3 regions of the Brevibacillus sp. 7WMA2 genome follow, and region 1 is predicted to be linked to each of the others. Evidence: predicted binding sites of a transcription regulator. Region 1 holds the regulator's gene; each other region holds the start of a gene.

Region 1 (4,291 bases):
AACGTAAGCTAACATTCTATCTACAAAATATATTGTCTCTTCATAAGAGTTTCACTTATTTAAGAGTTTCATTTATTTAAGGGTTTCCATGCGCGTATCAGGATATATATTGTAAAATCAATTCCACAATTATATTCTGTCACCTGTAATTTGCTTGGGGCCCTAATTAGAATCACGAATCGTTCTAGTAGCATCTTTTATATACTTGGTATCAGTAAGTTTTTTCATCAAGAAACTCGCTAAAGAATTAGATTAAGAAGAAATCACAATTAGAAACTGCTAAAAATGATGTTGAGAAGCAGCTACATAAACTTCAGGAAAGCAAAAAGAGATGGCAATTTGCATTTGTTGAGGAGCTTCTAACAGTTGAAGAATTACGTAAGCGGACAATGGAGGAACGTGATTTAAAAACTCAGTCATTAAATGATCTGGAAGCTATTAATAAACAAATGAAAGCAAGTGCATCAAGTTCTGATGCGTTTGAATTAATGCTTAAGCTTCCAGATCTATGGCCAGTACTCAGTGATCCAGATAAAAGCAAAATGATAAGAACTATTTTTACACCATAGTTGTTAATACACCATTTACAAAAGTAGTGGCTAGAAGAGGTACACCATTTCCAGCTTCAATTGACTTCAATTGAAAGGATTAAGTACAACTAACTCTTTTTCGTTTTCCATTTGATATGAAAGCCAAGCCATACCATCAGTAAACCACCCCATAGACTAGCCAGTACATAGCAAATGGCAAGTACATATTGATGCTGATGCCAAAGGGTAAGTGTCTCTACACTAAAAGTCGAAAAGGTCGTGAAAGAACCAATAAACCCTGTTCCTACTCCTAAGGTAAACCAAGCGGGCAGTTGATTTCGGGTTAAGAGATATTGATTGAGAGCTCCCAATCCGATACAGCCTATGAAATTGACTACTAGCGTACCTAAAGGAAACGAGAGATCCCACCAGCCCGCTGTCCATGCTCCTACTAAATATCGGGATACAGCCCCCAACATTCCTGATAGTCCAACAATTAAAAAAGACATGCATTCTCTCCTTTTCCACTATTTTTCACATATATACAAACAAACTCCTACCAGTAATATTACTGGTAGGAGTCATTAGCCTATTGGCGCTTAGGGCGAACTCCATCGCCTCTATTTACTTGTAAAAACCTGTTTCACAGCACTATTGCTACGGATCATTTTGAAAAATCACATAGACTAGTGCTTAGGTTCCTCATCCTCTACATAACGGATCGAATCTAAACTAGATTTCAAGGAAGCCTTCATAGCATCAATGTATTTTTGACGAAGAACTTGTTGCTCCGTTTTTTCTTCTGGAGTTAAGCCAACACCCTTCGATTTCTTGGCTAATTCATTAATACGTTTTACTTCTGCATCAGTAACCAATGGTGATACCTCCTCAACTAACTTCTCTTTATTATAACACAAGACCAAAGGAGAGGAGATATAAATTATGGCTCCCGCTTATCGGTATACTGGAATAGCTAGATTATTTCCTGCATAAATCATGGGGCTATCTAACTGATTTTGTTTCATGATCTCATCCATTAGCTCTCTAGCTGATAGCCCGGATTCCTGTTGATAAGCTTGTGCAATACTCCACAGCGTATCACCTGGCTGAATTGTAATGACTATAGCTGCCTGCTGTGTATGGGGAGCCGCAATAGCCACCTTCTCTTTTCCAAAAATCATGCTGCCTGCTGCAAAGGATACTATGATCAGCAATAACGTTACGATTGCTTGCCCTCGCGTTATCCCTTTTCTATGATGTACCAATGTGTTCTTACTCGTCATTGTTTTTGTTTTATCTTTATATAGATTCTGACAATTGCTAGATTGTACCATCATTATCATCACCCTCACAAACGTTTGTTCTCATTTTGATAACATCATCATAATGCGAACAAATATTCCTGTCAAGCAAAAGAATCGAACTAATGTTTGTCGAACGCAAATTCTCATGGTATAATGTAGAAAATATCTGGATCGAGAGAATGAGGTGTTCGAAATGTCCAAACTCTCCAATCGCCAACAAGCGATCATTGATTTTATTCGTAAGGAAGTAAAAGATAAAGGTTATCCCCCGTCTGTTCGAGAAATCGGTGAAGCCGTAGGACTAGCTTCCAGTTCCACTGTTCACGGTCATCTCGCAAGACTTGAAAAGAAAGGCTTAATCCGCCGCGATCCTACTAAGCCACGTGCCATTGAATTATTGGACGAGACTCGTCTACAGGACGATTATGAAAGCTCCATCGTTCGAGTACCAGTGGTTGGTAAGGTAACGGCAGGTCAACCTATTACAGCTATTGAACAGGTGGAAGAATATTTTCCATTGCCAGAAAACATCGTTACGTCTGACAATGTGTTCATGTTGCGCGTTATGGGAGAGAGCATGATCGAAGCAGGCATTTTAGATGGCGATTATGTAATTGTCCGCCAACAAAATGTAGCTAACAACGGGGATATCGTGGTAGCCATGACCGAAGAGGATGAAGCAACTGTAAAACGTTTCTTTAAAGAGAAAACCCACTTCCGTCTACAACCGGAAAACTCACAGCTTGAACCAATCATTTTAGATAATGTGACGATTTTAGGTAAAGTAATTGGCGTTTACCGCCTTTTCCACTAGTGCATTGGATTTTTAACTTCTCACGTGCTTACACGTACAAACTCTTGGTGAGGATCATACTCGCCAAGAGTTTTTTACTGCTCAAATTTATTGTTTGTAACGGTTTATTTTATGCCCCACTCTACCTATCTCCTTGATACCTTTCGTGTTTCTCCTACTATTGGACTTATATTTAGGTGTAAATTAGCTGCATAGCCACTTAAAACAGTGTTTCTTTTTAGCAAATCTTCAAACAAGCCTTCTCTAATTCTGATGTGTAAACACAAATAAACCGAGATTGCCGGTTTCCCTACAGGAAATGATAGAGAATTTGACAATCTCGGTTTTATGGAATGGATCAACACTCAAAATCCAATGTAACGATCCACAATAAGTTTTACCAAGCAACAATAAAGAACCAGATAATCATGATGAGTTGGATAGAGATTTTCATAATGACACTGCTAAAGAAACCTATAAGACTTCCTATCGCTATCTTAAAAGCTCGTTCTGCCGGTTGTTTTTGCATCAGCATTTCAATTAATAATACAAATACAAATGGGAGAATAATCATACCAAATGGCGGAAACGTAAGTACACCAATAATAACACCTAATATTGACCCGATTGCTGATGCTTTTGAGCCACCATATTTTTTAACAAAGTACATATTAGTCAATAGGTCAGCACCAAATAACACCACACTCAAAATCCCCATTCCCCACCAGAAGGAAACCGGTAATCCTGCTCCAGGCTCTGCAATCGCGAATTGATATAGTAAAAAACCGCCCCATAACATAATCGTATCAGGTAACACTGGGAAGAAAATACCAGCAATACTTACACCGAATAGAAGTATAACAATCAACCATAATAAAACATCCATGTTTAACCCCCCTCTTTGTTGCATCTGACCCGTTTTCTATATGTACGTTTCAGTGCCCTCCTACGTTTCATTTTTACTTAGGAGTTTCCTTTTCTTGTTTGCGAAACGTGTCTTTTCCTACATATACATGATTCTGCTCTTTTTTATGATCTCATTTTTAGCAAAGCCTGACCTATTTACCTATAGCGCTCTTTTACCAGTTCCTTTTTCCACTTCATACAGGCAAAAGGACAGCAAGAAAAAGGTATATGGATAACAGGAAAAATATAACATTTGGAGAAATTAATACTATATACTAAATTGTCCCCGCTCCAAGCCTGTATATCCTATTTCGGAAAGGAAGGTTACAAGATGCACAAAATCGTTTGTTCTTTATTAGCAGTACCACTTGTTTTCTTACTGTCCTCGACTAGCTACGCGGCTTTAGATAAGCATAGCACAACAAAAGTAACGATTAGTAGTAATGCTTACAGCCAATATTCTATTCCATTTGCACTAACGGTAAAGGAATGGGATAGAGGTTATGGGGAAGCTGGTGTTACAGGCCCTTTTTTCCTTGCGAAAGGTGGTAGCGTAACGGTTACGTTTGATAAGAAAGTAGATTCATTGGGCTGGTATCTACTGAATGCAAATACCTACGGAGCTGAAAAAATCTACCCAAAAGGCTCTACTGTAACCGTCCCACGACATTCACATTGGATTGTTATTCTGCAAAACGCTAGCATAAAACCTGTTCCTATTACAGGCAACGTGACGATTCACTAGTCTTTTTATCACG
Region 2 (4,291 bases), 1.1 Mb from region 1:
AATGACCTATTTCATGGATAATCGTTCGTAATTTATGAGGAGACGATTTTTGGCCAGATTGATATTCTGCTAGTGCAATCTTATCCGCATTGGCAAAATCGTATTTTTTGTTCACAACAACCTCTCCAGTAGGAGGATTAAAGTAACCATTTGCGCCTTTTGCATCCTTGATATTTATCGTGAGTTTATGTTTAGTGATCATGGTTTTGAAGCCGCAACAGTGATTCAAAAGATGAACAAGTCCTTCTGTTACATAGTTAGCTGCATAAATATTTCGGTGAAAATTAGCATCAATATTTATGCTGTTACACCATTTCTCAGCTTCTGCTGCTGTTGCATACGGCTTCCATACAATTGGATTTTTACAGGTATCATCGTCATCCGGAATGGGTACGGGAACCGGATCAGGAGGTAGCGGATCGGGATAATTTCCATTATCAACGGTTCCAGTCAAAATTGGTTCAGCTTCTGGATCACAGAGAAGATGAAACATAACCTCTATTTGTTTTCGGTCGCCAGCCTCTGTATAGAATTCTAATTTACATATAGTCCCGGCCTTAATAGGGTGAGCGACTTGAAAATAGAGCCCCTCTTCAAAATTTTTACAATAAATATTTTTAGCAATCAATTTGTTCCCAATAAGAAGATTCCAATAATCTGAGGGAGTGATAATATCGGATTTTATGGATATCGCATATAGCTCTACGTCGTGTGATAAATGAAAAGTATCGGTAATTACTCTTTTAGTACCTGAGCTTCTCATTCCTTTTACATAAATATCACGTCCGATAAAATGGGCCCTTGTCTTGGTAGGATAATAGGGAGGGTCTAATCTTCCGCCTACTACATATCTAGCTAACATTTTCGTTAACTCTCCTTCATGTTTTCTTTAGCTAATCGTGTATAATAAAATGCTCATGTAAAAATAATGATCGGGGTAAGTCGTCATCCGACCCTGCCATAAGATCGCATACCTACATATCTAGTAAATTTTCATTTATAGTAAAAGTAGTCGATCTATATCATTGAAAAGATGCAATAAATCTAAATATTTGCTGTACTTGGTATGCATTTTTACTAGAAATTCATGGTTTTTTGCTTTTTTACTAAATATTGTCGTTTTATGTCTTTAAAAAGTTGCGAAAATTCCTTCTAGTTAGATTGCAGATTTATTAGCATAATGATATATTTAATATGGAATGGATTTCGTCTCCTCTTTTTATCAGAATCACACCAAACATACGTGCTTAAGTTTGTTCATGGCTCGTGAAGCGTGGGACTTATTTAACCCTAATTGATTGGAAATTTGCGTAGGCTTCATATCTATTCCGTCTTCGGTAAATAGCATGTAACTAATAATCTTCTGTTCTTGGTTTGTAAATAGGTGTTTATGAAACAGATAATCATTACGCACATCAGCCAATCCGTAGCCCACTTCATAATCTACACCATAGAAATGATCAACAGTCGATCCTTTTTCATCGTCGGCCCCATCACAAAAATGAACCATCGTACTTTTCTGGATAATCATTCGTCTTTTTTTTCGGTAGTAATCCATGACAGTTCTTCTAATTACCGTATGAGAAAAAGTAAAGAGATCCTTTTTAACTGCTCCTTTATTCATTGCAGTTAATATTCTTACAATAGAATCATGCTTTACATCCTCTCTATCTGCGATGTGGACCCCTGACAACACAAAATCAAATATTGGATTTAAAATTCCAATATCTAGGATTTCCTCAGTGCCCTTGGCTTTTTCCATATCATAAATCCTCCTAACGACTACAAATATTATGAGAGCTAATCAACTTTGATAATTGGTTACTAGAGAAACTTATATTTGTGCATATAGGTATTAGAAGAATAGAGAATTCTAATTTTGTTGCATAGTACGTGTTGTCATTGATAGATAGTTGATACCAAAGGATTTCACTTCTATATATAAGTAAAGGCTGACATAATCTAACTAACCTTAGTAATTTTTTCTTAAGAAGTATATGTATAAGTAAGAAAATCCCCTAATTCTCTACATTTTGCTTTTTTTTTCAACTCGTATTTTCATCTCCCCTTGTTAAGATATTTGTTTGCTGCAACTCTACTCTGGTGTACTTTTAGATCAGTAAATCTTGATTTACAAGGACTTATCACCTAAAGCATTACGGGACTAAAAGCAGATCATACGTGTAAGACCCAAGGTATCAACTATATTTTTACATCTAAGGTAATAGTCCTTCAGTAGCAAATACTATAGTAGTCGATACAACCTTTTGAAAAGTTGCACGATATTTCCACTTATAAATCATCCAGAAACAGGAATGTACGTTCCTTTAGTTAATAGAGCATTTCTTCGCCATACATAAAAAAAGCCAATAACGAATCAATCGCCATTAGCTCTTTTTTCTTTTCTATCAATTATCGTTTTTGAAAGTAACATGATACATTCTTAAGCTGCTTGCAAATATGCTATTAGTATCACTAGCGTCTTTTTTGTAGCATGCCTAGATTCTTGACAAAACTATGCACATAATTGGCACCTCGGCTCACAATTAGTCCAGCCGAAATAATAGAGACATGTTTCCACATATGTTGGAGGTCAAAAAGATTCAGCTCAAAAGCATAGCAGAGGATAATTCCTAGTAAGATGGACATAGAATAAGTCATTTGGTCTTTAACCCACTTCGAAAACAGTCCTTTTATTATTTCTGTTAAGGATTCTGTTAAAAAGGCTAATAAAATAAGTAGCTGAGCTTTTTCCAATATAAGATCTGTCATTTGCCTTCACCTGTTCGGATACGTTGTAATACCAACGTCATAATAAAGCTACGCTTACTCAGAGCTAACATTCGAGTTTTTACTTTTTCAGCCCAGGTATTATCAGTTACATAACCGTTACTAGTAAGATCAATCAAGGCTTGGGTGAGCATTTCAATTGCCACTCCTTTCGTTTCAATCCTCTTCATTTCCCTCTGCTGATTTTGTATCGACCATAGCTTTTCCACATTTGAAGGGGGAATAGGTTTTTCATACGCTTTTACATATCGAATTCATCTACATTTCTAATCAGTGTGATCCCCATCTAAACGCAGCATTAACGATTCCACTTTTGTATTAAGCGATCTGTTTTCCGTCAGAAGTTTGAAGTTTTCTTGCCGTAATACCTCAATCTCCTGTTTTAATGCCTTGATTTCTTCCTTGTAGATTCGCAATTCCTCTCTCAATTCTGCTCGAAATGTCTGTTCAGCTTGCGATAATAATTGACGATCTGAGATGCTAACTTCTTTTTGATTGTTATTTCGGCCGGATATATAACCAATAATACCTGTACTAAGGGATACTGCTCCCCCAATGATGGCGATCATCACATTTGCATCCATGCTCATTTCACCTTCTTTTTGTCTGTATACGTTACGTTACGTACAAGGCTGTGATCCTCGTATAAGCTAGGGAAAGTTGCATCGTTTTCGATGCTTTAAGACTGGACTTACGTGAAACAATTTTGTACAGCAGTCATCACTTCTGTTTCAACATCTTTTAATATAAGTAAAATGAGTAAAAAATTAACCCCTGCCACGAAGGACAGAGGTTATTACTTTTACATAATAAAGACATACCCATATTCAGCTACGACATCAATATGACTTTCAATCTCACTGTATACGTTAATGATACCTGAGCATGAGAGATCGGAGTCAATGTTCTCCCGTACGCTAATACTTCCGCTCAGTAAGGATTTTTCCCATATTTCCATGGATGACCAAATATCGGCATTATTTTGAACCCGAATAGCCATTCTTCCTAAGAGATTATGATGCTCTTTTAGGAGCAATAAGGAAAGTAATTCAGAGAAATCCTCTCGTCTGACAGCGACACGACTTACTAGATTGGTATTTGAGAATACTCTAATGGAAATGGTTGAATGTAAATCATCCCCATCAGCTACTCGAACGATCAGATTACTGTCTACTGAAGCAGAGTCCGATAATCGAACGGCAAAGAAACACCACAGAAAGGCGTAACGCATTTTACGGGCACTAATTTGGCCTTCTACATCAGCTTTCCCTAAGGCGTTTACCACCAAGTGAGCAGAACATTCGGATCTGTCTTGTAATTGAACCGCCAATGTAGAAGGAACATCATGTTGTGTACTAGTGCGAACCTGAATACTTGACCCTAAATATCCTGATTGAACCTGATTGAAACTCTCCAAATCTGAGACAGCTTTTACCCTAATAGTGACAAAAGAAGGTATATCCTTTCCTTTCTGATAGGGAATAGCTAAGTGTCCTGTAAT
Region 3 (4,291 bases), 210 kb from region 1:
CTTTATATAATTGCTCAACCTTGGCTTGCAACTCAGTAATTGATTTTTCACGGTCGCTTTGTTCTACTTCTTTACGTTCCAATTGGTCCAGCTTTCGGTCAAGAGACTCCTCTTTCTGAAGGATACGTCTCTCTTGACGCTGAATTTCGTTACGACGCTCTTTGATTTCGTGATCAGCATCTGTACGCAGCTTAAACACTTCGTCTTTGGCTTCTAAGACTTTTTCCTTTTTCACTGCCTCCGCATCGCGTTTCGCTTCTTCGACGATTTGCTTCGCCGCTTCTTCTGCGCTTGAAATTTTGGCTTCTGCAATGGATTTACGTAAGAAGTATCCGACCCCAAAACCAATTGCTAGTGCTACCAACAATAGCAAAACTAACAATAGTGGGTTAGATAGATCCATACGTGTTCTCTTACACCTCCTTTGTCTATGACTTTTACATTTCTCATACAAATCATTTTTTTCTTGGTGATTCCTATCATCTTCGTATCTCGTACACAAAATGAAAAACAAGTAAGACCGAAGAAGGAAACATTTGGCATCCATAGCCTAAAAAACAAGACCGATGCGACTCGGTCGACTGCAATCATGATAGACATAGGCCTCATGGATGTTCAGTTATGGATTGCTAATCGCAAAAAGTTATCAAACACCAAGTAATACAAACCTATTTTATTATTTGCGAACAAGCCTTGTCAAGGAGTAGACCTTGTGGGGAGTAGGATTGCTTCGCTAGGGAAGGATTTAGAGGATACGCCCTCCCTACTCGTCATCTTCCTCCATCCAGTTTTTTGTTCTCCATTCATTTCTTAGCTGTTGAACAATGGAATGGGAAAATCCTTTCCGTAATAAAAATTGTAAGAGCTTATGCTCTGTTTTTTGATCAATGGGAACTGTTATTCTTGCTAGTTTTCCTCGTAACAAACCACGCGCTGCATCTAGCTCCTGTTCATATTCTATTCTTCCCAATACTTTCTCTATCAAACTTGAGGCAATTCCCTTCTGCTTTAATTCCATCTTGAGCATATAGGCTCCCCTAGGCTTCAAACGCAATCTCTCTTCTACCCATTTTTTAGCAAATAGCTCATCGTTTATATATCCTTCTCGCATACACTTCTCTACTATTCGCTCCGCTAGTTCTAGTGAAAACTCTTTCCCTATTAAATATCTTTCTACTTCTCTAGAACTCCGTGGACGATAGCTAAGATAATTAATAGCAGCCAAATAGGCTTTATTCTCATGATCCGCTCGTAAAACCTCTGCGAAAAAATTACTATCTATCTCTGTACCCTTCATCAAATGGTACTTAATAAAGACTTCCTCATGCACTTCAAATGCAAATTCATTGTCCAGATCAATTAAATACACTTGTTTTCTTTTAGAATCCCTATGAACGGACGTGATTACCCCTGAGGTTTTCATGTTTCCTCCCATTCTAATCGAGACTGCTTTGTCTTCACATAAAAAGCCTGCCGCACAGAATACGACAGGCTTACATCTCTTCTACTCTAAATCAAAAGTTGGCTCTTCATCCTGCTCTGGATCGAGAACCGCTTCTCCCTCTGGGATGGAATTAGGATTCAAGCTGTAATATTCTCGAATTTTTTGGTCAATCTGAGCTGCAATAGCTGGATTCTCTTTCAAGAACTGTTTTGCATTTTCACGACCTTGACCTAAACGTTCCTCATTAAATGCATACCAGGCGCCGCTTTTAGCAACAATGTCCAGCTCAGCTCCAATATCCAGAATACTTCCTTCTTTAGAAATACCTTCTCCATACATAATATCGACTTCGGCTACTTTGAACGGAGGAGCTACTTTATTTTTTACAACTTTAATTTTAGTCTTTGTACCTACTATATCATTGCCTTGTTTAATTCCCTCTGCTTTACGCACATCAAGACGTACACTAGCATAGAATTTCAAAGCACGTCCACCAGGAGTAGTTTCTGGGTTTCCAAACATAACGCCCACTTTTTCACGCAACTGGTTAATAAAGATCGCAATCGTTTTGGATTTATTGATAGCTCCAGAAAGCTTACGTAAAGCTTGAGACATCAAACGAGCTTGTAGACCAACGTGAGAGTCACCCATTTCTCCTTCAATCTCAGCTTTTGGTACCAAAGCCGCTACGGAGTCTACTACAATAATATCTACAGCGCCAGAGCGTACGAGAGCTTCTGCAATTTCTAAAGCTTGTTCTCCTGTGTCTGGTTGGGATAAAAGTAATTCTTCTATGTTAACACCCAATTTAGCAGCATAAACAGGGTCTAGAGCATGCTCTGCATCAATAAAGGCTGCTTGTCCACCTTGCTTCTGTACTTCTGCAATGGCATGAAGTGCAACTGTTGTTTTACCAGAGGATTCTGGCCCGTAAATCTCAATAATACGGCCACGTGGGAAACCGCCGACACCAAGTGCGATATCAAGAGCTAAGGCTCCTGTTGAAACAGTAGAAACCTGTGAATGTGCCATTTCTCCCATCTTCATGATGGAGCCTTTCCCGAACTGTTTTTCTATTTGTCTTAAAGCACTCTCAAGCGCAGCGCGACGATCTGACAATAGTGACACTCCCTTTCTCGTTCCACTCAACTTTTTCTTATGTATGTATCATACATCGAGATAGAGGGGTTTGCCAAGTATTTTTTACGAACAAATATTCGTATAGGAATTATATAGAAAAAAGAAGGCATTTTCACTTAACCTCCATGTGAAAAAACCTTCTGTACAGCCTAATTATGATTTACGTGTCCGCGGTTTAGCAGGCTCTAGATTAATACGTTTACCGTTGATGCGCGTCTGTCTTAACGCCTCATAAACAAACGGAGCAACATCTTCTGGGACTTCTACAAACGTGAAGTTTTCAAAAATATCAATTCGTCCTACTGATTTGCCCGGAATGCCCACCGATTCGGAAATCTCCCGTACAAGATCCTGAGGCTTCATGTTCACATTTCGTCCTACATTTAAGAAGAAACGAACCATTCCTCTTGCTGCGCCCGTCTCACCAAAATTGTACCCTTCTTCTTCATCATTTCCACTCGGATCAGTATGAAACGCGAGATGTAGAGCAGCGGCTGCAACTTTAGCTGGGTCATGCTCCTGCATTAGCTCATTCACGATTTCTTGATACATACCATTCACAGACTCACTTTCAATCAGCGAACGTAGCTGTTCACGTAATTGAGTACGTTTGCGCTCCGCAATCTCCTCCAAGGTAGGCACGGTGCGAGTAATCAAGGATGCTTTCGTCTGTTTTTGAATCACCATTAACTGACGCATCTCTCGAGGAGTGACTAGTGTCATAGCTATCCCTTTACGCCCAGCACGTCCAGTTCGGCCGATCCGATGTACGTAGCTTTCTGGGTCCTGTGGAATATCGTAATTAATAACATGTGAGACGTTACCTACATCAATCCCACGAGCTGCTACATCTGTAGCAATCAAAAACTCAATCGTACCTTCCCGGAAGGCCTTCATTACTTTGTCGCGCTGTGCTTGAGATAAGTCGCCATGCAAGCCATCTGCCATATAGCCTCGTGCTTGTAAGGCCTCACTCAATTCGTCTACTCCGCGCTTCGTTCGACAGAAAATAATGCCAAGCTCTACATCCTGGCTATCGAGAATGCGGCATAGGCTCTCCCGTTTATTACGTTCGAAAACTTTATAATACACTTGTTCAATAGAAGGTGCTGTTACTTCTTCACGGCTGACAGCCACAGTCTCGGGATTTTTCATATAGCGATGAGCTAAACGCTTGATTTCAGGAGGCATGGTTGCTGAGAAAAGCAAGGTTTGACGCTCAGCTTTCATGTGGCTAAGAATGGTCTCGATATCTTCAATAAAGCCCATGTCCAGCATTTCATCTGCTTCATCGAGAACAAGCATTTTCACATTTTCCAACTGGAGTGTCTTGCGGCGCAAATGGTCCAAAACACGCCCAGGTGTACCAATCACCACATGCACACCTTGTCGAAGCGCACGAATCTGATGGCTAATTGATTGCCCACCGTAGATAGGGAGTGTGCGAATTTTTTTGTATTTGCATATTCTCACTAATTCTCCCGCCACCTGTATAGCGAGCTCGCGAGTCGGAGTCAAAACAATCGCCTGTATACGGTTGTTAGTAGGGTTTAAGACCTCAGCCAACGGGATACCAAACGCAGCCGTTTTCCCTGTACCTGTTTGAGCCTGTCCGATCAGGTCGCCACCCTCTAGTATTTTAGGAATGCAAGCCGCCTGAATTGGTGATGGTTCTTCAAAGCCCATATCATGAATAGCTTGCAACAC

What was found. Region 1 encodes LexA, which represses DNA repair genes until DNA is damaged. Its sites were predicted from a motif close to CGAACATATGTTCG; they were not measured.
Region 2: GOP56_RS03340 (sigma-70 RNA polymerase sigma factor region 4 domain-containing protein) is a predicted target of LexA. The motif match lies at 1,830-1,843, and genes of this name have one in related genera.
Region 3: recA (recombinase RecA) is a predicted target of LexA. The motif match lies at 2,651-2,664, and genes of this name have one in related genera.

Annotation. Positions count from the first base shown of each region.
Region 1 covers NZ_CP048799.1:1,913,447-1,917,737, forward strand. Annotated here, with positions in the region: gene GOP56_RS07200 (hypothetical protein) at 390-569, shown strand; gene crcB (fluoride efflux transporter CrcB) at 659-1,039, opposite strand; fluoride riboswitch at 1,099-1,158, opposite strand; gene GOP56_RS07210 (DUF896 domain-containing protein) at 1,217-1,405, opposite strand; gene GOP56_RS07215 (cell division suppressor protein YneA) at 1,484-1,867, opposite strand; gene lexA (transcriptional repressor LexA) at 2,028-2,648, shown strand; gene GOP56_RS07225 (DUF456 domain-containing protein) at 3,025-3,513, opposite strand; gene GOP56_RS07230 (hypothetical protein) at 3,865-4,278, shown strand.
Region 2 covers NZ_CP048799.1:798,998-803,288, reverse strand. Annotated here, with positions in the region: gene GOP56_RS03345 (hypothetical protein) at 1-862, opposite strand, end outside; gene GOP56_RS03340 (sigma-70 RNA polymerase sigma factor region 4 domain-containing protein) at 1,229-1,762, opposite strand; gene GOP56_RS03335 (hypothetical protein) at 2,476-2,772, opposite strand; gene GOP56_RS03330 (hypothetical protein) at 2,769-2,960, opposite strand; gene GOP56_RS03325 (coiled-coil domain-containing protein) at 3,057-3,374, opposite strand; gene GOP56_RS03320 (DNRLRE domain-containing protein) at 3,593-4,291, opposite strand, start outside.
Region 3 covers NZ_CP048799.1:2,123,992-2,128,282, forward strand. Annotated here, with positions in the region: gene rny (ribonuclease Y) at 1-403, opposite strand, end outside; gene GOP56_RS08190 (RecX family transcriptional regulator) at 764-1,423, opposite strand; gene recA (recombinase RecA) at 1,505-2,563, opposite strand; gene GOP56_RS08200 (DEAD/DEAH box helicase) at 2,738-4,291, opposite strand, start outside.